DNA from 3 places in the Desulfitobacterium metallireducens DSM 15288 genome. Region 3 is predicted to be linked to each of the others. Evidence: a T-box and tRNA genes for the amino acid it is inferred to sense, from the RefSeq annotation. Region 3 holds a T-box; the other regions hold tRNA genes.
What was found. A T-box is a leader RNA that pairs with one kind of tRNA and senses whether it is charged. The one in region 3 lies ahead of thrS (threonine--tRNA ligase), so its partner is inferred to be a tRNA-Thr.
Positions count from the first base shown of each region.

Region 1: it has a tRNA-Thr gene. The T-box ahead of thrS (threonine--tRNA ligase) is inferred to sense a tRNA for this amino acid. The anticodon was not compared.
Region 2: it has a tRNA-Thr gene. The T-box ahead of thrS (threonine--tRNA ligase) is inferred to sense a tRNA for this amino acid. The anticodon was not compared.

Region 1 covers NZ_CP007032.1:379,771-387,701, reverse strand. Annotated here, with positions in the region: gene DESME_RS01885 (hypothetical protein) at 1-148, shown strand, start outside; gene DESME_RS15825 (hypothetical protein) at 870-1,010, opposite strand; gene DESME_RS01880 (hypothetical protein) at 1,423-1,869, shown strand; tRNA gene DESME_RS01875 (tRNA-Thr) at 2,277-2,351, opposite strand; gene DESME_RS01870 (alpha/beta fold hydrolase) at 2,450-3,217, opposite strand; gene DESME_RS01865 (response regulator transcription factor) at 3,535-4,227, shown strand; gene DESME_RS01860 (sensor histidine kinase) at 4,229-5,611, shown strand; gene DESME_RS01855 (ABC transporter permease) at 5,670-6,806, opposite strand; gene DESME_RS01850 (ABC transporter permease) at 6,816-7,931, opposite strand, start outside.
Region 2 covers NZ_CP007032.1:402,382-410,312, reverse strand. Annotated here, with positions in the region: gene DESME_RS01980 (permease) at 1-539, shown strand, start outside; gene DESME_RS01975 (cell wall-binding repeat-containing protein) at 749-2,179, shown strand; tRNA gene DESME_RS01970 (tRNA-Thr) at 2,392-2,467, opposite strand; gene DESME_RS01965 (ABC transporter ATP-binding protein) at 2,607-4,352, shown strand; gene DESME_RS01960 (ABC transporter ATP-binding protein) at 4,342-6,087, shown strand; gene DESME_RS01955 (histidinol-phosphatase HisJ family protein) at 6,193-6,981, opposite strand; gene DESME_RS01950 (hypothetical protein) at 7,151-7,417, shown strand; gene hydF ([FeFe] hydrogenase H-cluster maturation GTPase HydF) at 7,502-7,931, opposite strand, start outside.
Region 3 covers NZ_CP007032.1:107,678-115,608, forward strand. Annotated here, with positions in the region: gene DESME_RS00550 (hypothetical protein) at 1-491, shown strand, start outside; gene DESME_RS00555 (hypothetical protein) at 523-723, shown strand; gene DESME_RS00560 (hypothetical protein) at 695-1,045, shown strand; gene DESME_RS00565 (aminotransferase class I/II-fold pyridoxal phosphate-dependent enzyme) at 1,210-2,661, shown strand; gene speE (polyamine aminopropyltransferase) at 2,665-3,519, shown strand; gene ytxC (putative sporulation protein YtxC) at 3,730-4,608, shown strand; T-box leader at 4,640-4,869, shown strand; gene thrS (threonine--tRNA ligase) at 4,909-6,831, shown strand; ribosomal protein L20 leader region at 7,159-7,291, shown strand; gene infC (translation initiation factor IF-3) at 7,306-7,848, shown strand; gene rpmI (50S ribosomal protein L35) at 7,870-7,931, shown strand, end outside.

The DNA of each region.
Region 1 (7,931 bases), 270 kb from region 3:
GGTTGACCGACCCACCGAAGGAATTTACTCTGGATCTCCTGCAAGAGCTCACTTAAGTTGGGAATATAGTATTCTCGGGCTCGGTGGATCAACTTATTCAACAAATTTGTTCGTTGGTAACAACACATATTATTCAACACTCTCGTAATTCTAAAAAAACCTTCTAAAAAAGAACCCTTTAATAGGATTTTCTTTTAGAAGGTATATTAAAAAAGTTATAGAATAAGTTATTAAAAGATCTTCAAGGAGGGCAGTGAATTGAAAACAAATATATTATTTATTCAGGTCTTTGTATTACTAGCCTTTATTTTTGTTCTCTTTTTTATGGTTTCTGTACTCAAGTATATTAAGAAGAAAAAAGAGATAGATAAAGAGATAATACAGAAGTTAGACTCGCTGCTCAATAAATGAATACAGTATTGAAATGAACCGGTTGATATCGCATTGGTATTTTTCCGGTTTTTTATTTGAACTACACTAATAATTCAACGCAGGAAGGAAGCCTTGGCAGCCACAATTTGGTTAAATTCCTATACTTTGCACGGCATCTCCCCCCTCCCGTAATTTATCGATTAAGAATATAGGGTAATTTTGCACCCACATCTGTAAAGATGGATTGAGTATGCCATACCCACTAAGCTGGCCAGCTGCAAATAAAGCGATGACCTCATTAAAACTCCAAAAGGATATGTTTCAATTAAGTTTACTTTTGTATAAAGCGTTTCTTCGTTTACATTTTCATAGTCCTCACGAAAATATTCTTCTAAGTGAGATTTTATCGTTTCGGTGAGACAGAAAACAGCAAAATTATATAATTCCTCAGTAAACCCATCGTTAGCAAGTCTAAACAGAACAATCCCTCCACTTACTTAACGTTTCGCTTTTTTGCCGTTTAGAGGATTCACACTTATCCTGGCAACAATACTTTCCGTCAAAATCACACAGCCCCCAGTTATCCCCATTCTTATCGGTAAAGCAACACAGTTCACAATGATATTCGCATCGAACAATGACCGGCATAAGCACCCTCCTTAATAAGCAGCATAACAGTCCGTGATCCACCAACTCTTACACTTAGGACATTGGAGAATGGAAAACCTGCCAAATTCTCACCGTACTGATCGACAAACGCATAGCATAATTAAAGGTACCAATACCCCCCCTTTAATTCAATCCAAGCTGCTCGAAATTAAGCGAGTTAGCTAAATGTATTACTATTTTTTCTCAAACAAAGAAGCAAAAGGAGCTTATATACCTTTTTTCAGAGGATTACCCCCCTATAACCAATCTTCAAGCTTCCCAATAATTTTCCCTTCATAGAGAGTTCCAAGTGCATGATCAGCTACAGCAATTTGACTGTTAGAAGGACTCCCTGCTTCGATACAATACTGTTACATTTGGGTATGAAAGGTGGAGGCATGAATGAGTAAATGGAAGCAATTTTTTTCATACTTTATATTTATAGTTTTGATCTTAATATTGTTATATTTAGGAATTAGATATGAAGTTACATTAAGGTTCCAAGCTAGTAAGATTTATAATCCCATGTATTATTATATATTCACATCTCTTTTTTCTATTTTGTTTGGTATAGCTTTAGCATTACCAAGGCTATTTTACGGACTAAAAAAAACTGGAAATTGGTCATTAGATTGGATCAAACTTTTGGCAATAGGTACTCCAACACTTTTATTAAATTTAAGTCTTATTTTGATAGCATATACACCAGTTGGGAAAATTAAATACTTTATGACTTATAATCCATTCATAGAAATGATGATGACGGATGAATCAATGATTTCTTTGTGTGGTACTATTTTCGGATATATATTAATTTCTTCATTTAATAAAACTGAAGAAATTAATTAATATTCCTCCCTATAATATCTTATGATTTTCTTTGATTTACTCTTGTTTTCATAGAAGTCCTAGCTTAACAAAATAGTTCTTCATGGATAGAATTTGCCAGATTAGTATAATTTGTGCCCATTCTATGTTATGCCAATATGCAAGATGAAGCCACTAAGGCCGTAGAAAACGCTCTAAAACACGCAGAACCATCCAAGGGGCCTGGTGCACCTACTCTAACTAGCGCAAAGTTATAGCTTTTCCAAAACGAGATTTGGCATGATTTACTAAAGGAATCCTCCCTTGAGGGTTTCTTTTTTTTGCCCTGTTTTGTGGTGTCTGGTTAATTTGGGCGACGATTCGTGTTTTTTAGCATTTACCTAGAAAAAGCAAAAACCCCGCAATCGCTTGCGGGGTTTACGTTCTACTGGAGCCGATGGTCGGAATCGAACCGACGACCTGCTCATTACGAGTGAGCTGCTCTACCTCTGAGCCACATCGGCATTTGAGACGAGCTTTATTTTACTGTATTTAGCTCTGAAAGTCAATAGTTCAATAAACCAAAAAGGAGGGCTCAATCGCTCAATAACTGCCTGAAATTTTATGCTAAACCCTTTAGAAATTGCCTGAGTGCTCTATTTACCTCTTCAGGACTTTCTTGCATACTCATATGCCCTGCTGAAGAGATAATTTCAAGTTTAGACTGGGGTAGCGCTTCGTGAAGTCCATTCGAATATTTCAGCGGAGTCATGCGGTCATTCTCGCCGCAAATAATACACGTGGGCAGCTTAAGCGTCTGAATCTCATTACTTCGATCAAAAGCATCACATGCTTGAAAATCTGCCAAGTAAACTTCTGCCTGGACCTTCTTCATATCCTCTAAAGCCTGTGTGAGGATCTCAGGAGTACTATTCTGGCTATAAAGATAAGGAATAATATCGAAGGGCAATTTTCCCTGTGCCAGTTGTTCAAGTGTTTTCTTATTGACACGAAGACGCGAGCCCGTGTCTACTAGAACTATTCCCTTGAGCCAACTAAGTTGAGGTTGAGCTAGAGCAGATTCTAAAACAATTCCGCCGCCCATGGAATGCCCAACAAGAATTACAAAATGCAAATCGAGTGTTTCTATGAAATCTGCAATAAAACGACTATACTCTTGTATATCACTTGCAGCTTTTCCTTCCGAATGACCATGTCCTGGTAAGTCCAAAGCGAATAGTCGATACCCCTCAATCGGGGAAAGTTGATTGGACCAAACCTCGCTTGAACCCCCAGCACCATGAATAAAAAGCACAACATTATCGTTTGAGTTTGGCAAGGAGCTTTCAATATAAAAGATCTTCTCCCCATGAACTTGACAGTATCCCATTTCCAATCCTCCTCTTTTTAAGAGTAGTTTAAATATTCCGAAAACTATACCTCAATGAATATTATATACGATGTTTACCTTTAATGAAATAAAAAAACCCTGTCATCACTGGCAGGGGAACACAAAGTTGTGTTCTTATAGTAAGGGGAAGTTTGAAAAAAAGATCTGTTATTATTGTAGACGATAATTATTAAGAAAATATTGAGGTAATGTGAAATATATATGAAAATTATTGTACAGTAGGTTACTAAAAAATAAAGTATAATACACCTAGAATTATTAAGTTAGATTATAATCGTTAAAAGGAGTATCAGGCTATGCGCATTCTCTTAGTCGATGATGAAAAAAATATTCTCAAAGTTCTTAAGGCGTATCTTCAGCAAGAAGGATATAGCGTAACAACAGCAACAAATGGACTTTTAGCATTGACTATTTTTAAAGAAAATAAATTTGATCTTGTTATCTTAGATTTAATGCTACCCGGCCTTTCTGGCCAAGAAATATGTAAAGAAATTCGCAAAATCGCGCCAACTCCAATTATCATGTTAACGGCTAGAGATGAGGAAGATCAAAAAATCCAAGGATTATCCCTTGGCGCAGATGATTATATCACAAAGCCCTTTAGCCCGAGAGAGGTCATCGCCCGTGTGCGTGCAGTATTACGTCGCACAGGCTCTGAAACTCTCCCCTTCGCTGACCTAATTTCCTATAATAATGGTTTGACGATCGATAATCTGAAACATGAAGTTCATCTTAATGAGCGGCTTATCTCACTTACAGCCACGGAATTCAAACTTTTAGGAGCACTTGCTCAATATCCAGAACGTGTGTATAGCCGTAACCAGCTTATTGAAATCGTCCAAGGACACGATTTTATGGGTGATGACCGAGTGATCGATGCCCATATCAAAAAGTTACGTCAAAAGATCGAAAAAGCCCCCGATAAGCCTAAAATCTTACTTACTGTCTATGGAGTAGGGTATAAATTCAATCCTAATTTGGAGGATTAGTATGCGCCGGAAACTATTTTTATCAACTTTTGCAATCATATTGGTCACCTTGATTCTTAGCCTGCTCTCCGTAAATTTTGTCTTTAAACACCAGTTCACCGATTATGTCGCCAAAACAACCGAAGACTCCCTAGCGCAATTACCCAATCGCTTAAGCTCTGTCTACACCCAACATGGGAATTGGGATACCTTGAGCCTCTATGAGATAAGTCACGATCTCCCCGTAGGGGCTGAAATTACTCTTAAAGACACTCAAGGAAAAATCATTACTGCCTTGACCAACCCAATGGACGAAATGATGAAAAAGAGCATGATGGGCATGGGGATGAGCTATTCAGTTAACAATTGGAAAACTCAAACTCTAACGATAAAGGGGCCTCAAGATAATATCCTAGCTACTGCTGACGTTCGTTATCCTTCAGACGCTCAGATTCTTGATCCTAAGGATTTATCCTTCGTAACTGCTGTCTTTCGCTCTTTGCTTTTAGCAGGAGCACTTGCATTAGTCCTTGGTCTTTTACTCAGTCTTTGGACAAGTAACCAGCTCGTTAAGCCACTACGAAATCTGACCCAAGCCGTGAAAAGGGTTGGAAAAGGTCACTTAGATGAGAAAGTCTTGATTTCGAGTCAAGATGAGGTGGGTGAACTAGCCCAAGCATTTAACTCCATGGCAAACGACCTCAAATCTCAGGAGATGCTACGTAAACAATTCACCGCCGATATTGCCCATGAATTACGAACACCCCTAACTTCATTACGCAGTTATATTGAAGCCTTTCAAGATGGAGTCCTCCCCCCTGATCAGGAAAACCTAGCCGCCTTAAGTGAAGAGATTGATCGGCTCGTCTCCTTATCCAGTGATCTTAAAGACTTAAACATTGCGGAGATTGGGAAACTTCAAGCTCAATCCCAGTCGGTTGATCTGACCTCCGTATTAGAAAAAGTCATTCGCAATCTTTCCCCTCTCATCCAGAAAAAAGGCATCGAACTCACTACCCAATTACCCTCAGAGCCTGTCACACTTATAGCAGATGAGAGGCTCCTTACCCGTTTATTTTATAATCTGATTCACAATGCCTATAAATACACTGGCGAAAAGGGGAAGATTAAAATTGAACTCTTCGTCCGCCCGAATTCAGCGGACATCAACGTCAGTGATACCGGCATTGGAATTTCTGAGAACGAGCTGCCCTTCATTTTCGAACGTTTTTATCGTGCTGAAAAATCGAGAGCAAGAGAGACGGGTGGCACAGGCATAGGGCTTGCCTTAGTCAAACAAATTCTACTTCTTCATAAAGGTACCATCGATGTTCAAAGTGGTGTTGGCAAGGGTACAACATTTAAGCTCACGCTTCCCTTAAAAACGGAAACCCAGACCCTTTAATGAACGCAAATAGCGGGCAAATAATGCCCGCTTTAATAATTTCACTTGAGAGGTGCTCTTACATAAAACGTAAGGCCTCTTGAGGATCAAGCTTGGTTACTCTCCAGGCTGGATAAATCATAGCAATCAGGCCATTGATCATGGCCCCAAAAATACAAAGGGCTCCCAGTAGCACATGCGCTTCTAACGGTATCGTTTTCTGAAAAAGAAGAGGTCCCAAGGCAAAAGGTAATAAAATACCTAAAAGATAACCGAGCAGGCTACCGACAAAACTTAGAATTAAAGCCTCCCGGCCTAGTAAGCTCAAAACATGGGACTGTCGAAACCCAATCGCCCGAAGTATCCCTAATTCCCGTACTCTGTCATTGACATTTCCTGCTAACGCAGAAACAATAACAAATACACCGATAACGACTAAGGCAATGGAGATAGACACTGAGAAGTCCGCAAAGCGGTCCACATTTTCTTGTGCGCTCTGAACAAGCTGCGAGACTGACGCTATATTAGCCTCAGGTAGATTCTCCGTAATTAAGGGAAGGATCTTTTGCAGTTCTGCAACATTTAACTCAATCATGGACCATTCGCTCTGGATTCCAGTCAAATCCCTAGCTAACTGAAAATCTGTGAATACTGCATTATCTTCAGATCCGCCAGTCTCTTGCATCACCCCGGAAACTTTTAATTTCAGATTTCCTATGTTTAAGGAATCACCAATTTTGAAGTTATTTTCGGTTGCAAGTGAGAACCCCACAACAACTTCTTGAGCCTTCGGAACTTGACCTTCGATTTTCCACCAAGGTTTCATCTGAAGCTCCTTAGCAAAGTCAACTCCTACAATAAGAAACGTTTTCTCATTTCCCTTAGCACTGCCAATAATTTTAGGAGCAAGAACATCACCAGGAGCAACAACTTGTTCTAACTTCTCGATCATCCCGGCTTCCAGATTTTTGACTTCATAATCCACTCCAGAAACGGCCAGTCCTCCATAGCTTAAGGACAAATGTTCCGACTTTGGCGTGATCATAATATTGGCTCCATATTGACTTAGACTTTGTTGTAAATCCTGCTTCATATTTGAAGAAACGATGTTTAACGTGGTTATCGTTCCAACAACCAATAGGAACGTTAAGATGAGAAAAATGGTTTTCCCAAAACGTCGTCGCAAGTTTTGTAAAGCAATCTGAGTGAGCGTCATATCTTCCTCCTAGAAATACCGAAGAGCCTCAATTGGATCAAGTTTTGCGGCCTTCCATGCCGGATATATACTCGCTAAAACACTAATCATTACTGCTCCAAAGGTTGCATATACTCCGAGAATAGGTTGCCAGGGAATGAGAATGGCCATTTCCGCTACCGTCGGGCCATAGGCTTCTGCTAAACCCATCCCAAGGAAATAACCCGCTAGTCCTCCGATTAAGCTGACTAAAGCAGCTTCAAGAAAAATGATTTGGAGAATATGGCGTTTTCTAAAACCAATGGCCCCTAATACTCCAATATCGCGAGTCCGTTCACGAACTGAAGAAATCATCGAGATGGCCACGACTAAAGCGCTCGTAATCAATAATATGAGGGATGAAGCTATCGAAAAAATGCTGAATTTATTGACGGTCTGATCCCTCGATTCTAGCGTCGCCCATAAAGCCGTCACCTGTGTTCCTGGAAGCTTTTCACTGAGCTGTTGCGTGATTTGATCAATTGGGCAGGTATAGCAAAGCGCTGCAGCTTCCACCATGCTTAAAGAATTCGGCTTATTCACCATTCCTTGTAATGTTTGAAGATTGATAAAAATCGCTTGATCGTCCTCGACTGAACCTGTCGGCTGGATAACTCCCTTAATTAAAAAAGGTTGTCCTTTGATGTCTACGTTCTCTCCGCAATTCAGCCCTAAAATCCGAGCTACCTCACTCCCCACGATGATTTCATTCTTCTCAGGCAACTCTCCAAAATTTAAGCCCTCAATTTTCCACCACTTCTTAAGCCTCAATTCTTGAGCGAAATCAACCCCAACAAGTAAAACCTTCTGATCTTGAATCTCCACATCCGCTAAAAGCTTAGGGGAAATAGTAGCCAAGCTTTCTTTGTTTTCAATTGTTTTCATTTTTTCAATAATGGTCATATCCAAGTCTTGCGGTTTCCTTGTAACCCCAACAGTAATCCCGCCGAAGGTCAACGCTTCTCCTGAATCTGGCAAGATTAATAGGTTCGACCCATATTGATCGAGTTTATCCGCAACATCCTTTTCCATCGCCTGAGTGGTTGTAAAGAGGAAAGTGCTGGACGCAATACCAATAACTATACTGAGCATCATCAAAAGAGCCCG
Region 2 (7,931 bases), 290 kb from region 3:
TTGCCCTCATACGGATTATTGCGGGGCTCATCCTCGTATTAGGGGTAAGTTATTGGACCAATAAAATGGTAAACGAAAAAGAACTTTCAAATATCAGTCCATTGGATCTAGGAGGATCAGAGGAAATCGATGCAGAAAACTTCTTTGTGCGTTGGATCAAGTCTTTATGGCCCCTAGTTCTGGATACTATTCCAGCTTATTTAGTCGCTGTCTTTGTTCTGGGAGCTGTTAGAGCTTGGCTCTTTCCGGTCATTAGCCCTGAATGGGGAAATAGTCTTTTGGTAATTATCGGATTGGCGATAACAGGAACTCTTTTTATTATTCCAACGGCCGCAGAAATTCCCATTGTCCAAACTCTGATGTCCTTTGGTCTCGGAGTAGGTCCGGGCGTTGCCTTAATGATGACTTTACCCGCAGTAAGTATTCCTTCGTTGGTTATAGTTAAAAGAGTTTTCCCGTTAAAAGTCTTGACCTTAGTAACCGGCTCTGTCATGGTCGTCGGAATAATAAGTGGGTTATTGGCAGGGTTAATGATGTAACTCGCAGTCGTTTAAAAAGTCTGTAAACTAATCTACACCTGAAAATACGTAAAGAGTGTAAATCATCGGTAACTAAGAAAAGAGTTGGATAAGCATCCATATAATTCAGATTGGATTGATTGAATTTATCAGGTATATTAACAACAGTAAAAAGAAGGTGGACTACCCTGGAGCAATTTAACTAATTTGAGAAAGAGAGGCGCCGAATTATGAAGATCTTCACATTAAAAAAAGCCTTAGCTAGTTTTATGATAGCTGGCATGGTCTCGGCTATGGTTCCCTTAAATGCCTTCGCGGATAACGGGGTAACTACTGCACGACTTTTCGGTACGGACAGAGTTGGAACCGCCGTTTCTGTTTCAAGCACAGGTTGGACAACCACAGACACTGCAATTTTGGCACCATCGGCAGACGCTAATTTGGTTGACGCATTGGCAGCAGCGCCACTGGCTGGAAAGATATCGCCAATTTTATTGACGGAAAAAGACACACTGAATGCGACTACTAAAGCCGAGCTCCAAAGATTAGGCGTGACGAAAGTTTTTGTAGTAGGTGCAATCAATCAAACAGTCGTAGATCAACTGAAAATGAGTGGCATAACCGCTATAGCACTCAAGGGTGAAGATCGTACAGCTACAGCAGCAGTTATTGCGTCCAAACTTGTCAACCCTGCGGGATCCTTTGTAGTAGGTTACGGAGCACTAGCCGACGCCTTATCGGTAGCTTCCTATGCTGCAGCCAACAACTACTCGATTTTAGTGGCTAATCCAGACGGAAGCCTTCCTGCTTCTGAAGCTGCCTACTTGGGAGCCAGTGTTAACGTAATTGGCGGGCCTACCCTTGTGGCCGACATTGCAGGATCAACTCGCTATTACGGAGCAGATCGTTTTGCAACGAATAAGGCTGTTCTTAATGCTTTTGGTTATAACTATGATAAAGTCTACGTTGCCAATGGCACTGATGCTCACCTGGTGGACTCTCTCGTTGCATCATCTCTTGCCGCTAAATCAGGTGCTCCTATTGTTCTGTGTGATGCTGTTGATTCTGCGGCTGCTCCCGATGTTTATGCAAAACTAGCCAGTAATGCTATTGTAACCGCTCTTGGCGGTAACACAGTAGTCTCTGAGAATGTGCTTGCTAGGGTGGCTTACAACGCTGTCCCTGCAGATAATTCACTCGGAAACTCCAGGCTTAATCCAGCTCCACTAAATACAACTAAAACGGTAATCGTAAAGGATTATTTTGATGATTACACTGCACAAATTGCCGTTAAGCAAATTATAAGAGGCGCTGATGCTTGGGCAATGATTAAGGAAGCCAATATGTTCAATGATGCCCCCAAGGATGGCTATGAATATATTTTAGCCAAAATAAATTTCAATTTAGTAGACATTGCAAACGACAAAGCACTTAGTGTTAGTGGATTTAACTTCAATCTTATATCTTCAGATGGATTAGAATATGACTACGCAAGTGTAGTTGACCCTGATCCAGCACTTGACGCAAACCTCTATAAAGGCGCAACTAGTGAAGGGTGGGTAGCCTTTCAAGTGCGTGTAGGTGATACGTCACCCACGCTGGCATATGGACGCAGCTACGACGGAACTGGCGGAGTTTGGTTTAAAGCTTATAATTACTAATCGAAAATGTACCAAGCGATATTTTCTTAAACGCAAAGAGCCCTCTCCGTTTCCGGAGAGGGCTCTTTAAGTCCTCTGTTCAGATTAAATGTTGAAATAATCGAAGATTACATATCCTTCAAGTCCTTTGCGTTCGGGTTAACAATTGTTTCATTTTTATGCAACCCTGTAAAAATAAAAACCCGCAATCGCTTGCGGGCGTAAGATTCATATGGAGCCGATGGCAGGACTCGAACCTGTAACCTGCTGATTACAAATCAGCTGCTCTACCAATTGAGCTACATCGGCATGTCTCAGTTGTCCCGTGACACTTGCATATAATATCATAACACAAATTGATTTTCAACATTAATTTAAAAATTTTTCTCTGGAAATTGACACCACTTATCTATTATGCTAGAAATCAGAAGAAAGAAGGTGAGCGCTGATGGCTAAATTGAAAATTGACCCCATGGAACATCCGGATCGAATCATAAATTATTGGAAAAAGGAGAAGTTCGTTGTCGCCTGTATCATCATCTTTGGCCTTTCCTTTAATAGCGCCACCATCCTAGGCCCTATTTATCAAGGTAAGATGATTGATGCTCTGGTCCGTGGAGATAATTTATCCGCTGTCATTAAGCTGGCCGTCACTTTTGTTGCTATCATTGCCATGATTCAACTTATGCGCTACTTTAAGCGTTTTTACATAAGGCGCTTCGCTAACAGTACAAGTGCAACCATGCGACTCATGATCTATAACAATATAATGAATAAAAGCACTGCCGAGCTGAACAATGAAAACATCGGTAACTTAATGACCCGAGTCATTTCAGATGTCGATCTATGTGTTGAGGGAATGCGGAAATTGACCACCGAGATCTTCGATACCGGTGTACTCATGTCCGCCTATCTCATATCGATGATGTTTTACGATGTAAAAATTACGCTGCTCTCCAGCCTCTTTATTCCTGTTGCTATGCTTCTGGCCGAGAAATTAAAAACTCTGATTTATAAATATTCAATTGAATTTCGTAGGAAAAGCAGTCAAGTTGCAGATATAACCTATGATGTCCTTGAAAACGCCCTTGTCTATCGCGTCACCGGCATGGAAGCGCAAAACAGAGCAAAATATATCACGGATTTAGAAGATCTACAAAACAAGGCCATTAAAGCCAATCTTTTGGAAAGTTCGATGATGCCCCTCTACAAAGTAATCGGCCTGTTGGGGATCGTTATGGTCATTTACCTTGGTGGAACAAAAGTAATTAATGGAGATTGGACGGTTGGCGTTTTTTCGACCTACCTCACGATGTTCACGGCCCTATCCACAAAGACAGGCAGAGCTGCTAAACTCTTTAATTCTGTGCAAAAGTCACAGATATCTTGGCAACGGATTACGCCCTATCTCACAGAATACAAGCGTAAAGATACCTCATCAAACATTGATTACAATAGCACCCTCCTTTCCATCAAGAATCTCAGCTTTTCTTATCCCAGCAGTAAAGAGACCCTCCTTAAAAACATCTCTTTTGAAGGGAAACAAGATGAAATCATCGGTGTAACCGGTTCTATCGCTTCAGGCAAATCTACCCTCGGGCTTTCTTTACTGGGCTTATATCCCTATCTTGGCAGCATCAAAATTGATGATAAGGAGCTGAAGGCTTACTCTGAATACGAGCGCAGTCAGATGATTTCCTACCTCGGCCATAAGCCGCAATTACTTTCGGATACCGTATATAACAATATTACTCTAGGCAAAGACCAGGACATCATGCCTGTTTTAAAGGATGTCTGTTTTGATACTGATTTAGCTACAATGATTGACGGAGAAAATACCTTAGTTGGTAACGGTGGAATTCGATTAAGCGGAGGACAGCAATCCCGAATTGCCCTCGCCCGGACGCTGTTGAATAAAAACAAAATCATCATTTTAGATGATCCTTTTTCCGCAGTTGATATGAAGACCGAAGAAAAAATTATTGAGAATTTAAAAGCCCATTATCAGCAGAGTTTAATCATCCTTATCTCACACCGCTTAGCTATTTTCAATAGAATCAACCAGATTGTGCTACTTCATGAGGATAAAGCTGTTGATTATGGTACTCATCAAGAACTAATGGAATGCTCTTCACTTTACGCAACCATCTTTAATTTACAATGTACTGAAGGAGGTGAGAACGTTGAGCCCTAGTTTAGTCAAAAAATCAATTCTTAACGTCCTCAAGAAAAGCCCACAAATTGATATTCTATTGATTTTTACAATTTGTGGCGTAGTTATTGTAAGTTTAATTCCTCCTCAGATTCTAAAGCATATTATCGATTATAACCTGGTCCCGAAAAACAGTGACAAACTCCTTATTTCCGCCCTAGCTTACCTGGGAGTACTCTTCCTTGTGGGTGTCTTTGGTTCGATTAGAGATGCTGGACTGACCATCGTCGGTCAAAAAATCACCAAAGAAATCCGAAGTGGAATGATGGAAAAGCTTGAAAAAGTGAATTCTCTTTTCTTTTCCTCCAATGAATCGGGCATCGTTGTCTCGCGTTTTACTAACGACGTCGACACCATTAACTCCATGTTCACAAACGGTATCGTTGGACTGATCATTGACTGCTTCAAAATTGTGGGTATCGTCATCTCGATTGGGATGTTCAGCACTAAGCTTGGCCTAATTACGTTTCTGTTACTCCCCCTTATTTATGCGATTACTCGAACTTTTCAAAAAAGAATGCTCAAGGCTCAAATTAGGAACCGCATCTTAGTTGGCAAAGTCAACAACCATATTTCCGAAAGCTTAAATAACATTCAAATGATCAAATCCTTCAATAAAGAAGACTATATGGAAAAGAATTATACAACGGTTTTGCTGGATAATTATAAAACAGTGGAGAAAGTCAATTTTTATGACTCTGTATATTCCCCCATTATCCTGCTTATTCGTGCGCTTGTCATCGCGACAATCGTCATCCTCTCCTCTAAACAACTGAATTATTTGGGCATATCGTTAGGGATGGTTGCCGCCTCGATCGAGTTAATCTCTGACTTATTTAGACCCATTGAAAATCTTGGAATGGAGCTTCAAAATATTCAGCAATCTTTATCCGGTATTCAGCGGGTCGATGAATTTTACCGTGAACCAGAAGATGACGGTAAGAACAAGGAATTGAAAGCCCAAACGATTATTCCCAGACGTGAAGAAGTTGAATTATCCTTTAATAATGTGACCTTCCATTATGAAAAAGGAACTGAAGTTTTAGAAAACATCAATCTACGTATTAATTCACAGGAAAAAGTCACCTTTGTCGGTAGAACAGGTGTTGGAAAATCCACCTTGTTCAATTTAACAATGGGCTTAATTAAGCCTTCAACAGGAAGTATCACCCTCAATGGAATTGATGTTTATGCTATCCCTAACCTTGAAAAGCGCAAGTTATTCGGTTATGTAAGCCAAAATTTTCATCTGTTCAAAGGCACGGTGGCAGAGCAAATCAGTTTACAGGACGAGAGCATCACCCGAGAGCAAGTTGAAAAGGCACTCAACTTTGTCGGTCTAACGGAGTATGTGGCCTCTCTTGAAAACGGCCTTGACACCCCAGTGAGTCATGATAATCTTTTTTCCCAAGGGCAAAAGCAGCTGCTCTCCATTGCCAGAGCGATTGTAGCCAACCCGCCTATTCTCCTGCTTGATGAAATCACCGCGAACCTTGATTCTATCACTGAAGAAAAAATCGTATCTGTCTTACAAAAAGCCAGCGAAGCTCACACCATCTTATCGATATCTCATCGTTTATCCTCGATGATTGCCTGTGACACGGTCGTTATTCTCGAAAAAGGGAGAATTAAAAATACAGGCTCTCCTGAGGACCTTTTGCAAAAGGATGACTGGTACCGTAGCCATATCGCCTTGGAAAAACTAACTTGGAGCTAGATGAATTGAACGAAAGCAGCTTTTGAGAAAAGAGACATTTTAAAAGGCTTATCCAACGGATTCAACCGTATGGATAAGCCTTTGCTTTGGATACTCATTTAATCATTAACTCTCATCATCGATAACTATAAATTGAGGTTTTCGATGTTCAAAAACACAATAATACCGAAAACCGGCATCCTGAAGGGCTTGAAATCCTTCTTTCATGGTATGCATGGATCGAAAATGATGAGCATCCGACCCGAGCGTAACAATCTCTCCCCCCAATTTCTTATAAAGGCGGAGAATCCGGAAATCCAAATCAATCAGTGGAACACGCGTATTCAATTCAATTCCCTTGCCCTGATCGATTAAATCCTGGAGAATCGCTTGAAGAAGACCATCATAATTGCTCCAGTCGAAATCTGAAGGGCTCACCTTCAATCGCTCAAAAAAGCGTTTGAACAGCGTGATATGACCTAATACCGAAAAATCAAAGAGTGAAATTCTCTCCTGCAGAGCTTGAAAGTATTCTCTGATTGCATCCTGCACTCTTTTCCCTCTAAAAAACTCGCCATTAAATAGATCGACTTCATCAATCCAATGCAGAGATCCAATTAAAAAGTCAAAGTCTTTTCCCTCGAGATACTCCTTGATCTGCTGTTGAGCTTTTTTATCAAAACCAATCTCTAAGCCCACTTTGATTGTCAATTCCTTCTGAAATTTCATCTGAGCTACTTCGATCGAGCGCCTATATTCAGGATAGTCTACCCAATAATTATCCGCAAATTCAAGATGGTCTGTGAAACAAAGCTCCGAGATTCCGAGTTGGATTGCTTTATTACAGGCATCATCCATGGTCTGCATTCCATCCCTAGAAAATTGAGAATGTAAATGGTAATCTGCTATTTTCATCTTCTTAGCCTCCATAACCTATAACTATTATAACAAGATTTGTGCCGCTCTTCCAACCAAAGCTAATATTCTTGCTGTTCCTTTTCATTTTTAAAAGTTGTATACTAGAAGCATTGTCTACAATACACGCTAATACTCCATCTAATTTAAGTCAGCGAGGTAATTTAAAATGAGCATATTTGAAATCATCATGTTAATCTGTTTCGGCGCAGCTTGGCCTTTTTCCATTTATAAATCCTATACTTCGGGTTCGATTAAAGGCAAAAGTGCCTTTTTCCTGATTGTCATCATGGTCGGCTATATCGCAGGAATCCTAAACAAAGTTTTCTATCATTATGATGGTGTGATCTATCTGTATCTTCTGAACCTAGTCATGGTGTGTGCTGATCTTTTACTTTATTTTCGCAACAGCAGGATGGCCGCTGGAGCAAAATAAACATTACTGACACAAACAAGAACCCTGATATCGTCATCTTATTGACAGTATCAGGGTTCATTCTATTCAAGTAATGTAAATCGGTTATGGCGAAAATATTTCCAACGTTCGATCCAGTATACCGTTAAAATGGGCTAAAACCACTCCATAATTAGTGATCGGAATGTTTCGTTCCTGACAAAAGCGAATTCGAGTCTCCATCGTCTTCTTATTAAGCATGCAAGACCCACAATGAATCACTAAAGCATAGTCTTCTAAGTTCGTTGGAAAATCATGTCCCATTTTAAAATCATAACTAAAATTTTTACCGGTTACTTGATCGATTAACTTCGGAATCTTGTACCGTCCAATATCCTCATGCGAATGATTATGGGTACAGCTTTCCGCAATCAGGATGCGAGCAGAATCGGGGAAATTCTGAATGCTATGAACCCCTCGTACTAATTCCTTAAGATCACCCTTATGACGAGCAAAAAGGATAGAAAAGGAGGTTATCTTAATCTCCGAAGGCACT
Region 3 (7,931 bases):
AAATTGCATTAAAATACAATATAGGTAAGGATCAGGATATAAAAAGTAAAATCCAACTTTGTAACGATTTAAAGGGATCTTTATTTGCATATAATGCGGGCTTGGATTTACTTAATAAAAAAGATTATGTAGAGGCAATTAGAACATTTGGGTATGTAAATCCTCAGGATGAAAAGCGGTATAATCTGGCTCAAGCTAAAATAGCTGAAAGCGAAGAATTGTATGTCGAATCTAAGATTGAGAGCGCTAAATATTACAGAGAACATGATAATTATGTTCAGGCCATTAAAATTTTAAAGCTTATATTAGATGATGATCCTAATAATGAGACGGCTAAATCATTGATAACCCAATATGAAGCAGATAAGGATGCATACCTTAAGGCAAAGACTGCTAAATACCAAGCAGAAGAGGATGCACGGAGAAAGGCAGCACTGGAAAAAAGAGAGGCAGAAATAAAAGCCTGGCAAGATAGTATTAAATATCGTTGACATCATGGGGATAAAAGTGAGGATAAGATAATTGGAAGAACTTTTAATCGAAGAAGAAAAGAATAAGATTCCCAAAAAGAAAGTTTCTATAAGGGCGATTATAGGTATTACTATTCTCCTTATTGTAGGTGTAATTGGATTCGAATTATTTATTAACCACTTTATTTCTGAGGCAGATAAAAATTTAAATATGGATAAATATGGTGAAGCAAAACAATATTATCAAATTTAAGGGTAAAAATGATTATACTTCAGCAATTGAAACTGTAAAGTTCATACTGGATTTTGATCCTAATAATGAGAAGGCTAAAGCATTGCTGGCCCAATATGAAGCGGATATCGAGGCAGAGAATGCAGCCGCGAAGGCTAAGGAAGAAGCAGAACGAGATGCACAGAGTAAGGCAGAAGCAAGTTCAAATGGGGTTACAAAAGAAACGGTAAGAGTGGCTATAGATGGATTAGTACGAAGAGGTGCAAGCGACGATGCGATAAATGAGTGGTTAGATATACTTTCATCTAGGTATGGTTATGAGTTAGATGATTTACATAAATAATTAAAAAAGTCATGTAATAACCCATTGATTAAGATCAATGGGTTATTTATTTGAGTATTTTCTTAATTGTAAAATAAACGAGGCAAGGGTATAATGTTAAGGTTAAAAATGTTTAAAGAGTTATATCACGATTGATATAGGCTTGATGAAAGGTGGTGGTTTTCATGCATTCACTTGAGCAAGGTAAGGCACCCATTTATGAAGCTCTACAAAAATATAAATCGATGCGAGTGGTACCCTTTGACGTGCCCGGCCATAAGCAAGGCAGAGGAAACCCCGAACTTACGGAGTTTTTAGGTGAGAAATGCCTTTCAGTAGATGTTAATTCGATGAAGCCGCTGGATAATCTGGTTCACCCTGTCTCTGTCATTAAAGAGGCTGAAGAACTGGCGGCAGATGCTTTTGATGCAAAGCACGCGTTTTTTATGGTCAATGGCACCACCTCGGCTGTTCAGGCGATGATTATGAGCGTATGCAAACAGGGCGATAAAATAATCATGCCGCGTAATGTTCACAGGAGTGCTATTAACGCCCTAATCATTAGTGGCGCGATTCCTGTGTATGTGAATCCGGGCGTTGACAATAAGTTGGGAATATCATTAGGCATGCCCATTGATGAAGTGAAAAAAGCGATCGCTGATAATCCTGATGCTAAAGCAATTCTTGTTAATAACCCGACGTACTATGGGATTTGTTCCGATTTAAGGACCATTACGGAGCTTGCCCATCGACATAATATGTATGTTTTGGTGGATGAAGCGCATGGAACTCACTTCTACTTTGGTGAGAATATGCCCGTGAATGCAATGGCTGCAGGCGCTGATATGGCGGCAGTGAGTATGCATAAAACAGGGGGCAGCTTAACCCAAAGTTCATTTTTATTGATCAATGACCGTTTGAGCGTAGGCCATGTGAGGCAAACAATTAACCTGACCCAGACGACCAGCGGATCGTATCTACTGCTGTCATCTCTCGATATTTCCAGACGTAACCTTGCCTTAAATGGTAAGCGCATTTTTGAAAAAGTCTCTTTGCTTGCTAACTATGCGCGGGATGAAGTCAATAAAATTGGCGGTTACTACGCCTTTTCAAAAGAACTTATTAATGGTGATTCGGTGTTTGATTTTGATCCAACCAAGCTATCCATCTATACACGGGAAATAGGGTTGGCTGGAATTGAGGTTTATGACATCCTTCGTGATGATTATGGAATTCAGATCGAATTCGGAGATATCGGAAATATCTTGGCTATCATTTCAGTAGGGGATCGCGCCCTGGCCTTGGAACGTTTAGTATCTTCTCTGTCCGAAATAAAAAGACGATATTCAAAGGACAAGACGGGAATGCTAGATCATGAGTATATTACGCCTGAAGTGGTCATGGCGCCACAGCAGGCCTTTTATTCCAATCAACGTTCTGTTGCGATTAAAGATAGCCAAGGGTATATAAGTGGAGAGTTCGTCATGGCTTATCCCCCTGGTATTCCTATTTTGGCCCCAGGAGAACGAATCACCGAGGAAATCATGGATTATATTACTTATGCAAAGGCTAAGGGCAGTTCGCTGACTGGCACAGAGGATATGGCCATTGAAAATATAAGAGTAGTGGAGGAATAGACAATGGAATTATGGTACACAGAACAGCACACCGATAATGTTCGCTTTTCTATTAAGGTAGATAAACCCCTTTATACAGGTCAAAGCGAATTCCAAAGAATTGATGTTTTTAACTCTAAAGAATTTGGGAATTTCTTTACCCTTGATGGATTAATGATGGTTACTCAAAAAGACGAATTTATTTATCATGACATGATTGTGCATGTACCGATGGCGACTAATCCTAAGATTAAGAATGTCTTGGTTATCGGAGCAGGGGATGGCGGAACAGTACGAGAATTAACTCGCTATGCTACGATTGAGCACATCGATATGGTGGAGATTGATAAAATGGTTGTAGATGTGTGCCGAGAATATCTTCCTCAAACCGCTTGTAAGTTGGATGATCCAAGAGTTCATCTGTATTTTGAGGATGGATTGAAATTTGTGCGCACTAAAGAAAATACCTATGATTTGATTATTGTGGATTCCACGGATCCTTTTGGACCAGGAGAAGGGCTATTTACGAAAGAATTTTATGGGAATTGCTATAAGGCCTTGAAAGAAGACGGCATTCTTGTTAACCAGCATGAAAGCCCTTACTATGATGAGTATGCCAAGTCGATGCAAAGAGCACATAAGCGGATCAAAGAATTTTTCCCGATTTGTAGAGTTTATCAAGCTCACATTCCAACTTACCCGTCAGGGCACTGGCTGTTTGGTTTCGCCTCTAAAAAGTACGATCCCTTGACGGATATCGATGAGAAAGCATGGAATAGTCTTGGACTGAAAACGAAGTACTATAATACGGATATTCATAAAGGAAGTTTCGCCCTGCCTAACTATGTAAAAGAACTCTTAGCTGAGGCAGGAGAATAAGATAGGATTTTTTATAAAACCTTGAAGTCATTAGGGCTTCAAGGTTTTTTTGTTTTAGAGTATAAGCCCATTTCATCCTGGAAATAGTAGGAAGTGTCGGAGAGGCTCTAAAAGTCGTTTTGGAAAATTTAAAAAAACGAAATAAAAGATGCTTCAACCGAAATTATGACCGCAACCAGGTCATATACTCTACTATGGAGGGATGGAAGGTTGGAACATTCCGTACAGCTTGGGACTCAACATTATCACGAAAGCATTTGCCAACGTTTACGGGAACTCCGAGATGATGAGGAACTCCCGGTCGTGATTTATGAGTATCAACAGGGAAAACGTTGGCTAATTGATTGCAACTTTCAGCTTCCCTCTCAGAAATATGAGGGAGAGCAAGATACGCTGAAACGAATTCACAGTTATTATCTTGCTAATGCTTTAGCAGAGACAATTTTGTATCAATGGGAAAAAGATTATGTTCGCTATCTTTTAAAAAAGAAATACAAGTTGAAAAGAGAAGAGGTAGAGCAGGTTTTAGCTAAAGTGTTAGAGTATCTGAGCAAGACCCTTTTAGAACAAAAAAGTTACGCGGTGAATCGGAAGACAACACTTGTTAACCAAATCATGATTTGCTTGGATAATCAACCTCTATTTGATATTGAAGGATTTTTGCGTTTTCGAGCTGAGGATTATAAGGAACAAGTTCAAAAAGCGGTTTCCCATGTTGTTGATGAATATATCCTTGAAAGAGAATATATTGAATTTATTGAGCTCCTGAAACATTTTGTAGATAGTCAAGTCCCGCGTATGCATACCTTGCATGTTGGAATTACGTCTTCGGGGAAATTCCACCTTTATAACGAAGAGGGAAAAACGGTGACGAATGAGTACATTGAAGATCTTTCTTTTGGAAGTTCTGTAAACGAATATTCTTATGAAGATATGCTTGTGAGTGCCTTAATTGCAGTGGCGCCTCGACAAATTGTTTTGCATATCCGTTATGAGGGTTTTAAAGATACATTAAATACCATTGTGCAGGTCTTCGAAGGCCGTGTGAGCTATTGTAATGATGGATGTTTTATATGTGATAAGATTTGACAAAGCGGTTTGGGAGTAATATACTTTTAACGTAAAAGCGATGATAGGAAGAGTACCTTGTTGAACTCGTGTTAGAGAGAAAATGCCATAGGCTGTAAGCATTTTTCAGGAGTAATAGGGGAAGACCGACCTAGAGTGTTAAGCTGAAGGATATGTAAGCTTGAACGTTTCCCGCGTTAAGGGACAAAGTCTAACGTTAAAATGAGATTTTAAACGTTATGAATTTGGGTGGAACCACGGGAATCAACTCTCGTCCCATTGCGGGACGGGAGTTTTATTATTTTTTAGGGAGTGAAACTGATGATTAAAGTAACATTAAAGGACGGATCCATACGCGAAGTTGAGCAGGGAACAACACTTGCAGGTTTAGCCGCTTCGATCTCGCGCGGTTTAGCTAAAGCGGCAATAGCGGGTAAAGTGAACGGTGAGGACAAGGATTTAGCTTATGTTTTAAACGAGGATGCTGATGTAGAAATCCTTACTTTGGATAGTGAAGAAGGGTTACATGTTCTTCGTCATTCCTCTTCACACGTGTTGGCACAAGCCGTGCAAAATCTGTTTCCAGGTACGAAGCTCGGAATTGGACCAGCTATCGCCAATGGGTTTTATTATGACTTTGACTCGGAACACGTTTTTACACCCGAGGATCTGGAAAAGATTGAAGCTGAAATGCAACGTCTTGTCAAAGAAGATAACAGTTATGAGCGGCGAGAAGTCTCTCGGAGTGAAGCCTTATCCTTCTTTGGTGAGCAAGGAGAAAAATACAAGGTTGAGCTGATTGAAGATCTTCCAGAAGATGCAACGATCTCAATGTATACTCAAGGTAATTTTACCGACCTTTGTGCAGGGCCGCATATCCCTTCTACTGGAAAGATCAAAGCGTTTAAACTTCTCAACCTCGCTGGCGCCTATTGGAGAGGTAGCGAGAAAAATAAGATGTTGCAACGGATTTATGCAACAGCTTGGACTAAACAAGCCGATCTTGATGATTATCTGTTCAAGATGGAAGAAGCAAAACGTCGGGATCATCGGAAACTAGGTTTAGAACTTGATCTCTTTAGCCTTCATGATGAAGGACCGGGTTTCCCCTTTTTCCACCCGAAGGGCATGATCCTACGCAATGAACTCGAAGATTTCTGGCGTAAAGAACATCGCAAAAGAGGATATCACGAGATTAAGACCCCAATGATTTTAAGTCGTAGTCTTTGGGAACAATCCGGTCACTGGGATCATTATAAAGACAATATGTATTTTACGAAAATTGATGATATGGATTATGCCATTAAACCGATGAACTGCCCAGGCGGGGTGCTCATGTATAAAACGAAAATGAGAAGCTATCGCGACCTGCCATTAAGAATGGGAGAACTTGGGTTGGTACATCGCCATGAATTATCCGGTGCCCTTCACGGTTTACTTCGTGTTCGAAACTTCACTCAAGATGATGCTCATATTTTCATGCTTCCTGCTCAGATCAAGAATGAAATCATCGGGGTTATCGAGCTGGTCGATTATTTCTATAAAGTGTTTGGTTTCGAATACGAAGTTGAGCTTTCGACTCGTCCTGAAGATTCCATGGGTTCAGATGAAGCATGGGAAATGGCGACGAATGGTTTGAAGGAAGCACTTGAAGCTAAAGGAATGGAGTACAAGATCAATCCTGGCGATGGTGCATTCTATGGCCCGAAGATCGACTTCCATCTTCACGATTGCCTCGGGCGGACCTGGCAATGTGGTACGATTCAGTTAGACTTCCAAATGCCAGAAAAATTCGATTTGACTTATATTGGGGAAGATGGCCAAAAACATCGCCCTGTTATGATTCACCGCGTTGTTTACGGTAGCATTGAGCGCTTTATTGCGCTCTTAACCGAGCAGTATGCAGGAGCATTCCCAACTTGGTTAGCTCCAGTCCAAGCCCGTATCCTGCCGATCAGTGAAAAGCATCAAGAATATGCAAACGAAATCTTCAATCGCCTTAATGATTTAGATATCCGTGCTGAAGTGGATGATCGCCGTGAGAAAATTGGCTATAAAATTCGTGAGGCTCAAACCCAGAAAATCCCCTTTACTCTTGTCATCGGTGATCAAGAAGCAGAAACAGACTCTGTAGCCGTCCGCCGCTATGGCCAAGGTAACTCGGGAGAAAAGATGACCGTTTCTGAATTCATTGCCATGGTTCAAGAAGAAGTTAAAGGTAAAAAGATGCTGCTTCAATCCTAGAGAAAATGCTCTTGAAGAAAGCCTAAGAAAGCAAAACTCTCTATAGAACTCAATAGACCAGATAGTGTAGCTATACGCACAGGAGTGAACGATTTGCGCGGAGGGGTGTTAAGGTGAACGAAGTTTACGTGGGGTAGCGTGCCACTTGGTTCACTTCAGGTATTACCCTGAGGTTTGGCTAAGCTTCCATGGAAACAAGAGAGACAACCCTGGAGCGCTAAGTGAATGGATGTGCGGATAGCTACACGACCCCAGAGAGTTAAAGATCTTAACTACTTTAAAACGGAATTAATTTGACAAAGGCATTGCAAACAAATATAATAATTTATGTTCAAGAAGAAGCCATCCGCTTCTCACCTTATGGCTCAAGTCGATAAGGTATCTTTAGGTCCTGAGTATATTTGTGCTCATGATTTGTTTAGAGAGACGGGTGGTAATTCACCCGTCTTATTTATTTTTTATCCTTTTTCTTGAATGAATTATATATGGGGGTGGTTTGTTATTAGCAAGGATTTACGGATTAATGATGAAATCCGAGCTCGGGAGGTTCGTCTCGTTGGTGAAGAAGGAGAACAACTCGGGATTGTGCAGCTCAGAGATGCGCTGCAAATGGCTATAGAGAAATCTGTAGACTTGGTGGAGATTGCTCCGACCGCAAAGCCGCCAGTTTGTAAATTCATGGATTATGGAAAGTACAAATATGAGCAGGCGAAGCGAGACAAAGAGGCCCGTAAAAAACAGCGGACCACGGAGATCAAAGAAGTCAAATTGCGTCCGAATATTGAGGACCATGACTTTGAAACAAAAGCACGCAACGCCCAACGCTTTTTAGCAGATGGTGACAAGGTGAAAGTAACAATTATGTTCCGGGGTCGGGAGGTTACACATCCTGAACTAGGGAAAAAGTTATGTGTTCGTCTTGCTGAGTTTTGCAAAGCAGAGGCTAATATAGAGCGTGAACCTAAACTGGAAGGGCGTAACATGATTATGATCTTGACGCCTATCAAACATGACTAACACGAGAGGGGGATCACCCAAATGCCAAAAATGAAAACTCATCGCGGTGCCGCGAAACGTTTTAAGAAAACCGGAACCGGTAA